DNA from 3 places in the Actinoplanes missouriensis 431 genome. Region 2 is predicted to be linked to each of the others. Evidence: predicted binding sites of a transcription regulator. Region 2 holds the regulator's gene; each other region holds the start of a gene.
The links. Region 2 encodes HrcA, which represses chaperone genes, less so after heat shock. Its sites were predicted from a motif close to GGTTNGCACNCTCNNNNNGAGNGTGCNAACC; they were not measured.
Positions count from the first base shown of each region.

Region 1 (5,444 bases), 540 kb from region 2:
CGGTATCGACCTCAGCCTGGAGCCCGGTGAGCGGCTCGCGGTGGTGGGCGTCTCCGGCGCCGGCAAGTCGACCCTGGGCCGGCTGCTGGCCGGCGTGCACCACCCGACCGCCGGCAGTGTCACGGTGGGTGACGTGTCGCTGGCGGCGCTGCCGCCGGAACGGCTGCGCGCCGAGGTCGCGCTGGTGACCCAGGAACACCACATCTTCATCGGCACGCTGCGGGAGAACGTCGCGCTGGTGCGCCCCGGCGTCCCGGAGGGCGAGGTACGGGCGGCGCTCGCCGCCGTGCACGCCCTGGAGTGGGTCGACGCCCTGCCGGACGGCATGGCGACGGTGGTCGGCGCCGGCGGGTTGCCGCTGTCTCCGGCGCAGGCCCAGCAGGTCGCGCTCGCCCGGCTGATCCTGGCCGACCCGCACACGCTGGTGCTCGACGAGGCGACCGCGCTGCTCGACCCGCGGGCGGCCCGCGATCTGGAGCGGAGCCTCGCGGCCGTGGTGCGCGGGCGGACCGTGGTGGCGATCGCGCACCGGCTCTTCTCGGCGCACGACGCGGACCGGGTCGCGGTCGTGGAGGACGGGATGATCACCGAACTGGGGTCGCACGACGAGCTGCTGGCGGCGGACGGGGCGTACGCGGCGCTGTGGCGCTCCTGGCAGGGCCACCCGGAGAAGACCCCGGAAACGCAGGAAGGGCGCGCCGGTGGCGCGCCCTTCCCGGTGTACTGATCGGGTCAGAAGCCCGGGCCGTGCTGGTGGCCGTGGCCACCGTGGCTGTGCCCGTGACCGCCACCCGCGGCGGCCGGGGCCGCCTCGGCCGGCTTCTCCACCACGAGGCTCTCCGTGGTGAGCAGCAGAGCGGCGATCGAGACGGCGTTGGAGACCGCGTTGCGGGTCACCTTCACCGGGTCGATGATGCCGGCCGCGGCCAGGTCGACGTACTCGTCGGTGGCCGCGTTGAGGCCGTGGCCCCAGCCCAGCTCGCCGACCTTGCCGACCACGACGTAACCGTCGTGCCCGGCGTTCTGCGCGATCCAGCGCAGCGGCTCGACCAGGGCCTTGCGCACGATGGAGACGCCGATGGCCTCCTCGCCGGTGAGGCCGAGGTTGTCCTCGAGCTCCTTGGAGACCTGCGCGAGAGCGGCGCCGCCACCGGGGACGGTGCCTTCCTCGACTGCCGCCTTGGTCGCCGCGATGGCGTCCTCGATGCGGTGCTTGCGCTCCTTCATCTCGACCTCGGTGGCCGCGCCGACCTTGATCACCGCGATGCCGCCGCCGAGCTTCGCGAGACGCTCCTGGAGCTTCTCCCGGTCCCAGTCGGAGTCGGAGGCCTCGATCTCCTTGCGGATCTGGGCGACCCGGTCGGTGACGTCGGCCTTGTTGCCGCCGCCGTCGACGATCGTGGTGTTCTCCTTGTCGACGACGATCCGCCGGGCGCTGCCCAGCGACTCGATGCCGACCTGGTCGAGCTTGTAGCCGAGCTCGGGGGCGATCAGCTCGCCGCCGGTCGCGATCGCGAGGTCCTGCAGGATCGCCTTGCGGCGGTCACCGAAGCCCGGAGCCTTCACCGCGGCGACCTTGATGGTCTTGCGGAGCGCGTTCACCACGAGCGTGGAGAGCGCCTGGCCCTCGACGTCCTCGGCGACGATCAGCAGCGGCTTGCCGGCCTGCAGCACCTTCTCCAGCAGCGGGAGCAGCTCCTCGATGCTGGAGATCTTCTGCGTGGTCAGCAGGATGAACGCGTCCTCGAGGACGACCTCCTGCGACTCGGCGTCGGTCACGAAGTTCGGCGAGATGAAGCCCTTGTCGAACTGCAGACCCTCGGTGACCTCGAGCTCGGTCAGCATCGCCGAGCCCTCCTCGACGGTGATGACACCGTCGCGGCCGACCCGGTCCATCGCCTCGGCGATCAGCTCGCCGATGGTGGCGTCCTGGGCCGAGATGGTGGCCACGTTCGCGATCGCCTTGTGGTCGGCGACCTCGACGGCCTTCGCCAGCAGCGCCTTGGACACGACCTCGCTGGCCTTGTCCATGCCCCGCTTGAGGCCGATCGGGTTGGCGCCCGCGGTCACGTTGCGCAGGCCCTCACGGACCAGCGCCTGCGCGAGCACGGTCGCGGTGGTGGTCCCGTCGCCGGCGACGTCGTTGGTCTTGGTCGCCACCTCCTTGACGAGCTGCGCGCCAAGGTTTTCGTACGGGTCGGTGAGCTCGATCTCCTTGGCGATGGTCACACCATCGTTGGTGATCGTGGGAGCGCCGAACTTCTTGTCCAGGACGACGTTGCGACCGCGCGGCCCGAGGGTGACCTTGACCGTGTCGGCGAGCGTGTTGACCCCGTGCTCCAGCAGGTGCCGGGCGTCGTCAGAGAAGCTGAGAATCTTCGCCATCTATGGTCCCTTCACGCACCAGCGCCCTGCCCCGAGTCATCGGAACAGGGCGCCAGCGCAATCAGTCAGGTCTTACTTCTCGATGACCGCGAGGACGTCGCGGGCGGAGAGCACCAGGTACTCCTCGCCGGCGTACTTGACCTCGGTGCCGCCGTACTTCGAGTAGAGGACCACGTCGCCGACCTTGACGTCGAGCGGGACGCGGTTGCCCTTGTCGTCGATCCGGCCGGGGCCGACAGCGAGGACGGTGCCCTCCTGCGGCTTCTCCTTGGCGGTGTCGGGGATCACGATGCCGGAAGCGGTCGTGGTCTCAGCCTCGTTCGCCTGGACCACGATGCGGTCCTCGAGCGGCTTGATCGCAACCTTGGTCGCGGTAGTCACGGGCATACCCTCCTGGGTACAGGTTTCGCCGGCCATGTGCCAGGCCGGTCTGATGCCTCATGCCACCGGGCGGGGCCGTCGTCGCGGGTGCCGGTCCGCCTGGCGCCTAACCGCACGGACGGGCCGGGCGGCTGGCACCCTCATGGTGAGAGTGCTAACCGGAGACTATTCCGGAACTAGCACTCCGTCAACCAGAGTGCCAGCCTGTCACGCCGGGGAGAATGCCTGTCGTGACCCCTGAGTTGCTGTCTCGTCTGCTGACCCCCGCCGGAGCCGAAGCCCTGGCCGTGGCGGCCGAGCTCGGTGACGCCGAGCCACTCGCCGCCGCCTCGGCCGTGCGCGCCCGGGGCATCGGCGCGGAACTCGCCGCGGCCGCCTTGACCCAGGCTAGTTTGCGCGGCCGCGCGGCGATGAAATTCGGGCCGGACGCCACCCGGATGTTCTTCACCCGTCCGGGGCTGGAGCAGGCCACCCGGGCCGAGGTGGCCGCCCGGCGTGCCGCTCGTCTCGCCGCGGCGGGCGCTCGCTCGATGGCGGATCTCGGCTGCGGCCTCGGCACCGACGCGATCGCGGCGGCCCGGCAGGGCATCCGGGTGCACGCGGTCGACGCCGACCCGCTGACCGCAGCGGTCGCCGCCGCCAACGCCGAGGCGCTCGGCCTCGCCGGCCTGATCACGGTCGAGTGCGCGGACGCGACGACGGTCGAGGTGGAGAGATACGACGCGGTCTTCGCCGACCCGGCGCGGCGGCAGGCCGGGCGCGGCCGGGTGTTCGACCCGAAGTCCTATTCGCCGCCGTGGGACTTCGTGGCCGCGCTGCCGGACCGGGTGCCGCTGACCGCACTGAAGCTGGCGCCCGGCATCGATCACGCGCTGCTGCCGCCGGGCGCCGAGGGGGAGTGGGTCAGCGTCGGCGGCGATCTGGTCGAGGCGGCGTTCTGGTGCGGGCCGCTGGCGCGCGAGCCCCGGCGGGCGACGCTGATCAAGCCGGGCGGCGTCAGTGAGCTGACCGGCTCGGGAGTGGCGGCCGCGCCGGTGGGGCCGGTCGGCGCGTACCTCTACGACCCGGACCCGGCGGTGGTCCGCTCGCACCTGGTGGCCGAGTTCGCCGCGACGGTGGACGGCCGGCTGGGCGACCCGGAGATCGCCTACGTCTACACCGACGACCCGGTGGACACGCCGTTCGCCCGGCGGCTCGGTGTGACGGACGTGCTGCCGTTCTCGTTGAAGAAGCTGCGGACGCTGCTGCGCGAGCGGGGGATCGGCCGCCTGGAGATCCGCAAGCGCGGCTCGGCGCTCGTGCCCGACCAGCTGCGCAAGGACCTGCGGCTCGCCGGCCCGAACGGCGCCGGCCTGGTGCTGACCCGGATCGACGGCGCGCCGGTGGTGCTGATCACTACCACCGCGTGAACGAGTAGCCTGCCCGGCATGGCGAAGAAAGCGGCCGGCACGCCGGCCACCGTCTTGCTGGCCGCCGAGCGGGTCGCGCACACCCTCCATCCGTACGAGGTGTCGCCGGACGCCCCCAACTACGGCGCCCTGGTCGCCGAGTTCCTGGGTGTCGAGCCGGCCCGGGTCTTCAAGACGCTGATCGCCGAGGTCGACGGGAAGCTGGTGGTCGGCGTCGTGCCGGTGACCGGTGATCTTGACCTGAAAGCGCTCGGGCAGGCCGCCGGGGGCAAGCGCGCGGTCCTCGCCGACCGGGCCGCCGCCGAGCGCAGCAGCGGTTACGTCCGTGGCGGCATCAGCCCGCTCGGGCAGCGCCGCCGACTCCTCACCGTGATCGACGACACGGCGCCGGGCCTCGAACTGATGTACGTCTCGGCGGGCCGACGCGGCCTCCAGGTCTCCCTCGCGCCGGCCGATCTCATCCGCCTGACCAGCGCCACGGTGGCCCCCATCCGGGGCTGAGGCGAGCGCATCCTAGCCGTACCGGGAAAACGTCGGTTTCCCCGGTATCTGTAAACGCATCAACGCAGCGTCACCGTGTGTGTATCCGGTGATGTTTTCGGCGGGCGTGAGTAGCCCCTGGTAACCGCGTCGTGTTGCCGGATTGTTATCCCTCGTTACGAGATAGATCTTCGTTGCCGCTTGTGTTCTCGGCCACCGCCGGAATACGTTGCCGGGCACAACAAACCGGTTCCTCATCCATCGGTCCTAGGGCGCCGTGCCACCCCTGCGGCTGCGCACCAGCCCTGCCAAATCCGAACCAAGGCCCCGGATTTACCCCCCGAAAGGACATAAGGAATGCGTAAGGGACTGTTCACCCTTGCCGCGGTCGGCCTCCTGGCCACCGGAAGCATGGCCGCGTGCGGCAGCAACGAGGACGGCGGCGACGCCGGAAGCGGCAGCACGAGTGGCGCGTCGGCCGGCAAGGTCGGTGTGATCCTGCCGGACACCAAGAGCTCCGCGCGCTGGGCGACCGCCGACCTCAAGTACCTCACCGACGCCTTCAAGGCGGCCGGTGTGGAGGCCGACATCCAGAACGCGCAGGGTGACAAGACCCAGTTCCAGACGATCGCGGACGGCATGATCTCCAGCGGCGTCAAGGTTCTGATGATCGTCAACCTGGACTCCGGCACCGGCAAGGCCGTGCTGGACAAGGCGAAGGCCGCGGGCATCGCGACCATCGACTACGACCGCCTCACCCTCAACGGCGGCGCCGACTACTACGTCTCC
Region 1 covers NC_017093.1:714,544-719,987, forward strand. The annotation lists gene AMIS_RS03430 (ABC transporter ATP-binding protein) at 1-727, shown strand, start outside; gene groL (chaperonin GroEL) at 733-2,385, opposite strand; gene groES (co-chaperone GroES) at 2,458-2,772, opposite strand; gene AMIS_RS03445 (class I SAM-dependent methyltransferase) at 2,988-4,175, shown strand; gene ybaK (Cys-tRNA(Pro) deacylase) at 4,194-4,676, shown strand; gene AMIS_RS03455 (sugar ABC transporter substrate-binding protein) at 5,013-5,444, shown strand, end outside.
Region 1: a site for HrcA is predicted at 2,896-2,926, ahead of groES (co-chaperone GroES). Genes of this name have one in related genera too.

Region 2 (5,444 bases):
GGCTTCTTGCGCACCCGCACCTCCTCTGTCGTCGGCCGCCAAGCGTAAACAACGAACGCCCGAACCCCACGTTTCTAGATCCAGTAGGGGTCTCGCTTCTCCCGTGCCGCGGTGACGCCCTCGCGTCCCTCCTCGGACTTGAAGTATCCGGCGGAGCGGTGCGCCAGATCTGCCAGTTCGGCCCGGATCGACTCGTTTCGCGTACGCCGGAGCAATTGTTTCGTCCCGGCCAGCGCCAGCGGGCCGCCGCGCAGAAGGGACGCGCAGTAGCCGGCCACGGCATCGTCCAGGCGATCCGCCGGAACCGCGGCGGTGACCAGGCCGATCTCCGCGGCTCGTGTCCCGTCGAAGACGTCGCCGGTGAGATAGAGCTCAGCCGCGGCGCGGGGCGCCAGCCGGGGCAGCACGGTGGAGCTGATCACGGCGGGGATCACGCCGAGGCGTACCTCGGTGAAGGCGAACGTCGCGTCGGCCGAGCAGACCGCGATGTCGGCCGCGCCGATCAGGCCGAGACCGCCGGCGCGTGCCGGGCCGGCGATCCGCGCCACCACCGGTTTGGGGAACTCCCAGAGCACGGCGAGCACGTCGGCGAGCAGCTCGGCGGGGAGTTTGTCGCCGGGTTTCGCCTCGGCGGTCTCCTTCAGGTCGACGCCCGAGCAGAAGACCGGGCCGGTGTGGGAGAGGACGATCACCCGGCACGCCGGATCGGCGGCGGCCGTGGCCAGGTCGTCGAGCATTCCGCGCAGCACGGCGGTGGAGAGCGCGTTGCGGCTGCCGGGGTTGTCCAGAGTCAGGGTGCGGACCGGATCCATGCCCGGAACCTTAACTACGCTTGACCGATGGCAGGCGCACTCCCCGATGGCGAACCCGTACCCACCGACGGCTCACTTCCCGCTGAAGCGACCCGGCGAGTGGGCGAGAACGGGTTCGCCGTCTACGTTCACGTCCCCTTCTGTGCCAGCCGCTGCGGGTACTGCGACTTCAACACGTACACGGCGAGCGAGCTGGGCGGCGGGGCGAGCCGTGACGAGTACGCCGAGACCGTTCTGCGTGAGTTGTCCCTCGCCGGTCGGGTCGTCCAGCCGAAGATGGTCGACACCGTCTTCGTCGGAGGGGGCACGCCCACGCTGCTCCCGGCGGATGATCTTGCTCGGATCCTGGAGGGCATCGACCGTACCTGGGGATTGGCGGCCGGCGCCGAGGTGACCACCGAGGCGAACCCGGAATCCGTCGATCTGGCGTATCTCAAGACGCTGCGGCGATCGGGCTTCACCCGCATCTCGCTGGGCATGCAGTCGTCCGCCGAGAACGTCCTGCGCGTCCTCGACCGCAGGCACACCGCCGGCCGGGCGCCGCAGGCCGCCCTGGAGGCCCGCGAAGCCGGCTTCGAGCATGTCAACCTCGACCTGATCTACGGCACCCCGGGCGAGACCCCGGACGACTTCGAGAAATCGCTGAAGACCGTCATCGAGGCCGGCGTCGACCACGTGAGCGCGTACGCCCTGATCGTCGAGGACGGCACCCGGATGGCGACCCGGATGCGCCGGGGGGAGCTGCCGTTCCCGGAGGACGACGTGGCGGCCGATCGCTATCTGGCGGCCGAGGCGGCGCTCACCGCGGCCGGCTTCGGGTGGTACGAGGTGTCCAACTGGGCCAAGCCGGGCGGCGAGTGCCGGCACAACCTGCTGTATTGGACCGGCGCCGACTGGTGGGGCCTGGGGCCGGGCGCGCACAGCCACGTGGGCGGGGTCCGCTGGTGGAACGTCAAGCACCCGTCGGCGTACGCGAAAAGGCTCGCCGGCGGCGAGTCGCCGGGCCTGGCCCGGGAGGTCCTCACCGAGGAGGACCGGCACATGGAGGACGTGATGCTCCGGGTCCGCCTGCGTGACGGCATCCCGCTCGACCGGGTGGACGCGCCCGCAGCGGCGCGCGCCCTTGCCGGCGGGTTGCTCGACAAGGGCGCACACAACCGGGGGCAGCTGGTGCTGACCCTGAAGGGCCGTCTGCTGGCCGACGCGGTGATCCGCGACGTTATTTGATGATCGAGACGTTCATCGGGTAACGGAAGGGCTGGCCGCTGGTCGCCTTGATGCCGGCGATCAGCGGGACGATCCAGGCGATCAGCCAGGTGACCAGGATGACGAGCCAGCCCACCAGGACGCAGGTGAGCACCCAGCCGACGATCGTGAGCACCGACCAGAGGATCTGGAAGTTCAGCGCCTGCACGGCCTCGGCGCGCACGGCCGGCGAGCGGGAGCCCTGGGAGAGCAGGCTGATCAACGGCATGATCCAGCCGAGCACGCCGCTGCTGAGGAACGCGACGAGGGCGCTGATGAAGTGGGTCAGCACGATCCAGGTGCGGTCTTCGCTGGACGGGGCCTGCTGGTAGCCGCCGTACCCGTAGCCGTAGTCCTGCGGCGGCGGATAGCCGGGCGGCGGGCCGTATCCGGGCGGAGGCGGGGGCTGATATCCGGGCGGGGGCTGATATCCGGGCGGAGGAACCTGCCCATAGGGGTCATTTCCCTCGGGCGGGCGAGGAGGTTCGGTCATATGTCCACGCTAAGGCCGCTGATCGACCCGGTCGTGGCCGCCCCGCCGCTCAAGATCTGAGAAGCCTACGTACTTTCGATCATCGCGTTGCCGCCGCGGGCGACGTAGACTGGCACTCTGTCTTCGGGAGTGCCAACAGGGGGAGGGGTCATATGAGTCTCGATGACCGCAAGCTCGAGGTGCTCCGGGCAATCGTCCAGGACTACGTCGAGACCCGCGAGCCGGTTGGCAGCAAGGCTCTCGTCGAGCGGCACCAACTGGGCGTCTCCCCGGCCACCGTGCGCAACGACATGGCGGTCCTCGAGGAGGAGGGTTACATCCGGCAGCCGCACACCAGTGCCGGCCGGGTGCCCACCGACGCGGGTTACCGTCTCTTCGTCGACCGGCTCACCAGGATCAAGCCGCTGAGCCCGGCCGAGCGCCGCGCGATCGAGCGATTCATGGTGGGCGTCGTCGACCTCGACGACGTGGTGCACCGCACGGTCCGGCTGCTGGCGCAGCTGACCCGCCAGGTCGCCGTCGTTCAGTACCCGAGTCTCTCCCGCTCCGCGGTCCGTCACCTCGAGCTGGTGCCGATCTCCACGACCCGGCTCACGCTCGTGATGATCACCGACACCGGGCGGGTCGAGCAGCGGCTCGTCGAGATGCCGGGTCCGGTCGCGCCGGACGACGTGTGGGAGATGCGCCGCCGGGTGAACGAGAAGCTGGCCGGTCAGAAACTCGCCGACACCCCGGTCCTGGTGCAGAAACTCGTCGACGAGACGGCTCCGGATCGTCGCCCGACGATGGCGTGTCTCGCCTCGGTGTTGCTCGAGACGCTCGTCGAGCGGAGTGAGGAGCGCCTCGCGCTTGCCGGTACTGCCAATTTGACCCGCGGTGGTGTGCTGGACTTCCAGGGCACGCTGCGCCCCGTCCTCGAAGCCCTCGAGGAAGAGGTCATCTTGCTGAAGCTGATCGGCGACCTGGAGCCGAGCACCACCCGGGTCCGGATCGGCGACGAGAACGAGATCGACAACCTGCGGTCCGCGTCCGTGGTGAGCAGCGGTTACGGGCCGGGTGCGACGATCGTTGGTGGGCTCGGTGTTCTGGGGCCCACCCGCATGGATTACCCGGGCACCATCGCTACTGTTCGTGCAGTGGCACGGTACGTTGGCGACCTGTTGGCACAGAATTGACGGATTCGCGCAGACATTGAGGACTCCAAACCCCGTGGCCAAGGACTACTACGGAATTCTCGGCGTGAGCCGGGAAGCCACCGACGACGAGATCAAGCGCGCCTACCGCAAACTGGCTCGGCAGTACCACCCCGACGTCAACCCGGACCCCGAGGCGCACGAGAAGTTCAAAGAGATCAACGCGGCCTACGAGGTTCTCTCGGACGACCAGAAGCGTCAGATCGTCGACCTCGGCGGCGACCCGCTCGCGCCCGGTGGCGGCGGCGCTCCCGGCCCCGGTGGAGCGGGACCTTTCGTCGGCTTCCAGGACATCATGGACGCGTTCTTCGGCACGGCGGCCGGTGGTGGCTCCCGTGGCCCGCGCCCGCGGACCCGTCCCGGCGCCGACGCGATCCTGCGCCTCGAGCTCGACCTGGTGGAGACCGCGTTCGGCGTCGAGGCGCCGATCACCGTCGACACCGCGGTCCTCTGCACCCAGTGCTCCGGCGCCGGCACCGCCCCCGGCACGCACCTCGCCACCTGTGAGGTCTGCTCCGGTCGTGGTGAGGTCCAGTCGGTGCAGCGAACCTTCCTCGGCCAGGTGGTCTCGTCCCGCCCCTGTTCCAACTGCCAGGGTCACGGCACGGTCATCCCAACCCCCTGCCCGACCTGCGCCGGTGACGGCCGGATAAGGACTCGCCGCTCCCTCACCGTGAAGATTCCGGCGGGCGTCGAGGACGGCATGCGCATCCGGCTGGCCCAGCAGGGTGAGGTCGGCCCCGGCGGCGGCACCGCCGGCGACCTCTACGTCGAGATCCACGAGCGCCCGCACGACGTCTACTCCCGCAAGGGCGACGACCTGCACTGCCGCGTCACGCTCCCGATGACCGCGGCCGCCCTCGGCACCAGGATGACCATCAAGACCCTGGACGGCGAGGAGAACATCGAGGTCAAGGCCGGCACCCAGCCGGCCAGCACGCTCCGCATCCGCGGCAAGGGCGTCCCGCACCTGCGCGGTCAGGGCCGCGGCGAACTCTTCGTGCACCTCGACGTCAAGACGCCGACCAAGCTCACCGTCGACCAGGAGCGCATGCTCCGCGACTTCGCGAAAACCCGCGGCGAGGACGTTGCCGAGCTCTCCAAGCAGGGCGGCTTCTTCTCCCGGATGCGTGACGCTTTCAACGGGCATTAAAGACATTTGTCGCAGCGCAGGGGGGCGGCCTTCAGTCCGCTTTTGGGCGGCGGGTGGGGCGGTTGGATGGGTTCAGACCGTCGCTCCCGCCGAGGGCCCGGCGCGGGTTCGCTGACGCTCCCCGCGCCGGGCGACGTGCGTGAGTGGTTGCGCCCCTCTTCTCTCAGTCCCGTAGCGTCTCCGGTGTGTCTGCGCCGCTGTTTCTGGTCGAGAGTCTCCCCGCCGGTTCGTCGTTCACGCTCGACGGCCCCGAGGGCCACCACGCCGCCACCGTGCAGCGGCTCCGGGCAGGCGAAACCCTGATCCTCGCCGACGGCCGGGGCGGCTCCGCAAAAGCCGAGGTCAGCGCCGTCGGCAAGGGCAGCGTCGACGTGTCGATCACATCCCGCTCGCAGGAGCCGGCAGCCGACCCCCGGCTGGTCGTGGTCCAGGGCATCGCGAAAGGCGACCGCGGCGAACTCGCCGTCCAGGCGATGACCGAGGTCGGCGTCGACGAGATCGTCCCGTGGGCGGCGTCCCGCTCGGTCGCCCAGTGGCGCGGCGACCGG
Region 2 covers NC_017093.1:1,255,767-1,261,210, forward strand. The annotation lists gene AMIS_RS05900 (hypothetical protein) at 1-20, opposite strand, end outside; gene AMIS_RS05905 (enoyl-CoA hydratase-related protein) at 75-812, opposite strand; gene hemW (radical SAM family heme chaperone HemW) at 840-2,039, shown strand; gene AMIS_RS41485 (DUF4870 domain-containing protein) at 2,032-2,550, opposite strand; gene hrcA (heat-inducible transcriptional repressor HrcA) at 2,703-3,725, shown strand; gene dnaJ (molecular chaperone DnaJ) at 3,760-4,896, shown strand; gene AMIS_RS05930 (16S rRNA (uracil(1498)-N(3))-methyltransferase) at 5,082-5,444, shown strand, end outside.

Region 3 (5,444 bases), 1.7 Mb from region 2:
CCGTCAGCGCACCCACTGCTACCCCCACCTCCCCCGCTCGCGGCCTCATCTGCCGCGCCTGCGCCGCGGAGTACCCGCTCGCCGCCCAGCACGCTTGTTACGAGTGTTTCGGCCCGCTCGAGGTCGCGTACGACGAGGCGGCTCTCGCGCGGGTGACCCGGGCCGAGATCGAGGCGGGCCCGCAGAACATCTGGCGCTACGCGGCGCTGCTCCCGGCCGGGCAGGACCCGGCCACCCGGGTGACCCTCGACCCCGGACTGACCCCGCTGGTCTCCGCCCCGGCGCTGGCCGCCGCGGTCGGCCTGACCGCGCCGCTGTGGGTGAAGGACGACTCGCAGAACCCGACGCACTCCTTCAAGGACCGGGTCGTCTCGGTGGCCCTGACCGCGGCCCAGGAGCTGGGCTTCAAGCGGTTCTCCTGCGCCTCGACCGGCAACCTGGCGAACTCGGTGGCGGCGCACGCGGCTCGCGCCGGTGTGCCGAGCATCGTGTTCATCCCGTCCGACTTGGAGCAGGGCAAGATCATCACCACCGCGGTGTACGGCGGTGACCTGGTCGCGATCGAGGGCTCGTACGACGACGTGAACCGTCTCTGCAGCGAGCTGGTGGAGACCGACGAGTTCGAGGACACCGCGTTCGTGAACGTGAACGTGCGCCCGTTCTACGCCGAGGGCTCCAAGACCCTGGGGTACGAGGTCGCCGAGCAGCTGGGCTGGCGTATCCCGGCGCAGGTGGTCGTCCCGATGGCGTCCGGCGAGCTGCTCACCAAGATTGACAAGGCGTTCAGCGAGCTGGTCGAGATCGGACTCGTGGAGGCGCCGGAGGGCGGCTGGACGGTGTTCGGCGCCCAGTCGGCCGGCTGCAACCCGATCGCCACGGCGCTGCACAACGACACCGACGTGATCACGCCGGTGAAGCCGACCGGCATCGCGAAGTCGCTGAACATCGGCGACCCGGCCGCCGGGCCGTACGCGATCGAGGCGGTCAAGCGCACCGGTGGCTGGATGGATTACGCCGACGACGAGGAGATCCGCGCCGGCATCCGGCTGCTCGCCGAGACCACCGGCATCTTCGCCGAGACGGCCGGTGGCACCACTGTGGCCGTACTGAAGAAGCTGGTGGAGGCCGGGAAGCTCGATCCGGCCAAGGAGACCGTCGTCTACAACACCGGCGAGGGCCTGAAGACTCTGGACGCGGTCGCGGGCCAGGTTGGACCGACGCACACCATCAAGCCGTCGCTGCGTGGCGCGCGCGAAGCCGGCCTGCTCGGATGAACCGAGGATGACGCTCAGTAACCGCATCTCTGCCGGTTGTTGAAAATCCCTCCTCGGAGGACTTGCGATCCGATCTCCGGATGGGCAGGATGCTCTACGCGGGAGGACGCGACGCCGTAAGCGGCCCCTCACCTGGACATTGGCGACAATCTCCGAGGGACCCAACGATCCAGCGCTGACCCACATGGCTTCGTGCCGGAGGCGCTGTGCGTCCGTCCTCCCGACCAAAATCGATCACGACCGGCGGAGAACCCGCTGGATCCAGGGCCGCAGCGGCTCGAACTCGGGATAGTTCCCGTCCGCGAGCCCGGCCCTCTTCTCGAAGTAGTTGCGCACCCCGAACGACGTGGTCAGCGTGATCGACCATCCGCAGGCGATCCAGTACGCCGGCCAGAAGAGCGGCCCGAGCACGGCGTACTGATCGGCGTGCCGGGTCTCGTGGGCCAGCAGGCGCTCGCGCCGGGGGTCCAGCAACCATTCAGCGGACCTCTTCGTGATGATCACTGAACCGATGGTGAAGCAGGAGGCCGGCGGTTTCCGGAACCGGTAACCCTCGGCGATCAGGATGCCGCCCGGGCCTCGTTTGATCGTGGAGCCGGTGAGTTTCGCGATCAGCAATCCCGCCGCGGTGGTGCCGTTCGCGGCGGTCAGCACGGTCCGGGCCCGCGGTCTCATCAGATCCGCCGGCGCATCTGCAGCTCGGTGAGCACCGGCACGGTGGGGTGCGGCAGGCGCACACCGGTGTCGGCGAAACCCAATTTCTGGTACGCCCGGACAGCGCGCTCGTTGCCGACCACCACCTCCAGCATCAGTTCGTTGCGGCCGCACGCCAGCGACCAGTCGGCCACCGCGTCGACGAGCTGCGCGAGCGCCTTGCCGCCCCGGTGCGCGGGGGTGATGTACACCGCGAAGACGACCGTGCAGTGCGGCTCGTCGGGCAGCACGGTTCCGCCGGCGTGTCCGATGAACGGCGCGCCGGGCGGCTCGGCGATGAACTGGGCCGTCTCGGACCCGGAGGAGGACTGCCGGATCCGGTGCCGGAAGCTCTCGTGCGGCCGGGCCGCGGCCTGGGCCAGGGTCTCCAGGAAGGCGAGCGGGCTGTCCGCGAGCATCTCCAGGCGCAGCGCTCGCATCCGTCCCGCGTCTTCTGGTGTGACCCGGCGTACGGTCCAGTTGTCCATGACGTCCTCCATACCCGCCGGCCCCCGCCCGGGCAACCCTGACCTGCGCTTTCAAGATCCTTATCGGATTACCGGTCCGGTACCGAGGTTTCGCGGGAAGATGGGTTTTCTTGCACTCGGTACCCGGGAGTGCTAAACAAGTCATTGGCACTCGCGCCCAGTGAGTGCCAACAGGTCGGGACGGTGGGGTTCCGGTCGCAGCGCTGCCATCGGCGCCGCGGCACGAAACCGGTCGTCGCGGGCTATCCGGCTCGGCCTGAGGACGTCACATCGCCAGGTGGTGACGTCCGCAGACTTCCTCAACGTGCGGAGAGCGGGGCCGACGAGGCCCGGCACCGCGGATGTCCGGGAGGACAACGCCGTATGGCCAAGATCATCGCATTCGACGAGGAGGCTCGTCGGGGCCTCGAGCGGGGCATGAACCAGCTCGCTGACGCGGTCAAGGTGACGCTCGGCCCCAAGGGTCGCAACGTCGTTCTCGAGAAGAAGTGGGGCGCCCCCACGATCACCAACGATGGTGTATCCATCGCCAAGGAGATCGAGCTCGAGGACTCGTACGAGAAGATCGGCGCTGAGCTGGTCAAGGAGGTCGCGAAGAAGACGGACGACGTCGCCGGTGACGGCACGACGACCGCGACCGTCCTCGCCCAGGCGCTGGTCCGTGAGGGCCTCCGCAACGTGGCCGCGGGCGCGAACCCGATGGCCCTGAAGCGGGGCATCGAGGCTGCTGTCGCCAGCGTCTCCGAGGGCCTGCAGCAGCTCGCCAAGGACGTGGAGACCAAGGAGCAGATCGCCTCCACCGCCTCCATCTCCGCCGGTGACTCCACGGTCGGCGAGATCATCGCCGAGGCCATGGACAAGGTCGGCAAGGAAGGCGTCATCACCGTCGAGGAGAGCAACACCTTCGGCCTCGAGCTCGAGCTCACCGAGGGTATGCGCTTCGACAAGGGCTACATCTCGGCCTACTTCATGACCGACGCCGAGCGGATGGAGGCCGTCTTCGACGACCCCTACATCCTCATCGCGAACAGCAAGATCTCCGCGGTCAAGGACCTGCTGCCGATCCTCGAGAAGGTCATGCAGTCCGGCAAGCCGCTGGTCATCATCGCCGAGGACGTCGAGGGCGAGGCCCTGGCCACCCTGGTCGTCAACAAGGTCCGTGGCACCTTCAAGTCGGTCGCCGTCAAGGCCCCCGGCTTCGGTGACCGCCGCAAGGCCATGCTGGAGGACATCGCCATCCTGACCGGTGGTGCCGTCATCAGCGAAGAGGTCGGCCTCAAGCTCGACGCCGCTGACCTGTCCCTGCTGGGCCAGGCCCGCAAGGTCGTCATCACCAAGGACGAGACCACCGTCGTGGACGGCGCCGGCAACGGCGAGCAGATCCAGGGCCGGGTCAACCAGATCCGCGCCGAGATCGAGCGTTCGGACTCCGACTACGACCGTGAGAAGCTGCAGGAGCGCCTGGCCAAGCTGGCCGGCGGCGTTGCGGTGATCAAGGTCGGCGCGGCCACCGAGGTCGAGCTCAAGGAGCGCAAGCACCGCATCGAGGACGCCGTTCGCAACGCGAAGGCGGCCGTCGAGGAGGGCATCGTCCCCGGTGGTGGCGTCGCGCTGGTTCAGGCCGGCAAGACCGCGTTCGACAAGCTGGACCTGGTCGGCGACGAGGCGACCGGTGCGAACATCGTCAAGGTCGCGCTCGACGCCCCGCTGCGTCAGATCGCCGTGAACGCCGGCCTCGAGGGTGGCGTCGTTGTGGAGAAGGTGCGCAACCTCTCCGCGGGTCACGGTCTGAACGCCGCGACCGGCGAGTACGTGGACCTGCTGGCCGCGGGCATCATCGACCCGGCCAAGGTCACCCGTTCGGCGCTGCAGAACGCCGCGTCGATCGCCGCGCTGTTCCTCACCACCGAGGCCGTCGTGGCCGACAAGCCCGAGAAGAACCCGGCTCCGGCCGGCGCCCCGGGCGGCGGTGACATGGACTTCTGAGTCCAGTCTTAGAAAAAGGGCGGTCCGCTTCGGCGGGCCGCCCTTTTCGCTGTCCGCAGGCGGGCGCGGGGGCGGTCGGGGCGGGTGCGAGAGCGGCGCGGGGGCGGTCCGGGCGGGGCGTGAGCGGCGCGGGGGCGGTCGGGGCGGATGCGAGCGCGGCGCGGGGCGGTCCGGGCGGGGCGTGAGCGGCGCGGGGGTGGGCTCAGCCGGCGTGCGGGCGGGGCCCGCGGGCGGGAGGCCTGCTCAGGATGTAGAGGCCGGTCCCGGTCAGGATGGCGGCCGTGCTGATCCGGGCCAGCGACATCAGGTCGTGGCCGGTGACCGGCAGGGGGTCAGCGGCCGCGACGACCCGGATGGTGATGGTGCCGGTCGCGGTGCCGCCCCGGTCGTCGCCGATCGTGTAGGTGAAGCTGTCGGTGCCGCTCGCGAACCCCGGCACAGGCGTGTAGACGATCGTGGCAGGGGACCGCCGGGCGACGGCCGGATCCGCCGCCACCGGCCTGGCCGCCGTGGTCAAGCCCGCCGTGGTCAAGCCCGTGGCGGCCAGGCCGGTGGCGGTGGCCGTGCCGTGGGCGGGCCGGCCCACGTCGATCAGGGAGATCGGATCCCCGTCCGGGTCGGAGTCGTTGCTCAGGGGCCGCACGGTGACCTTCTCCCCGGCGGTCACGGCCTCGATGTCCGGCCCGACGAGGGGAACCCGGTTGGCTGGACGCGGACTCGGGCTGGGACTGCCGGTCGGAGAAGCGCTGGGCACCGGCGAAATGCTGGGCGAGGGCCAGAGCGACGGGGACGGCGACGGCGACGGGGACGGGGACGGCGATGGGAATGGGGACGGGGGCGGGGACGGAACCGACGCGGCCGCCACCCGCACCTCGATCGTCGCGTGGGCCAGGTTCCCGTACTCGTCCACCACCGTGTACGTGAACGAGTCAGTCCCGCTGAAGCCCGGGTTCGGCGTGTACGTCACCGTCCCGTCCGCGTTCAGCACCACCGTGCCGTGCGC
Region 3 covers NC_017093.1:8,320,863-8,326,306, reverse strand. The annotation lists gene thrC (threonine synthase) at 1-1,274, shown strand, start outside; gene AMIS_RS38035 (hypothetical protein) at 1,509-1,949, opposite strand; gene AMIS_RS38030 (GNAT family N-acetyltransferase) at 1,949-2,455, opposite strand; gene groL (chaperonin GroEL) at 2,819-4,441, shown strand; gene AMIS_RS38020 (Ig-like domain-containing protein) at 4,644-5,444, opposite strand, start outside.
Region 3: a site for HrcA is predicted at 2,598-2,628, ahead of groL (chaperonin GroEL). Genes of this name have one in related genera too.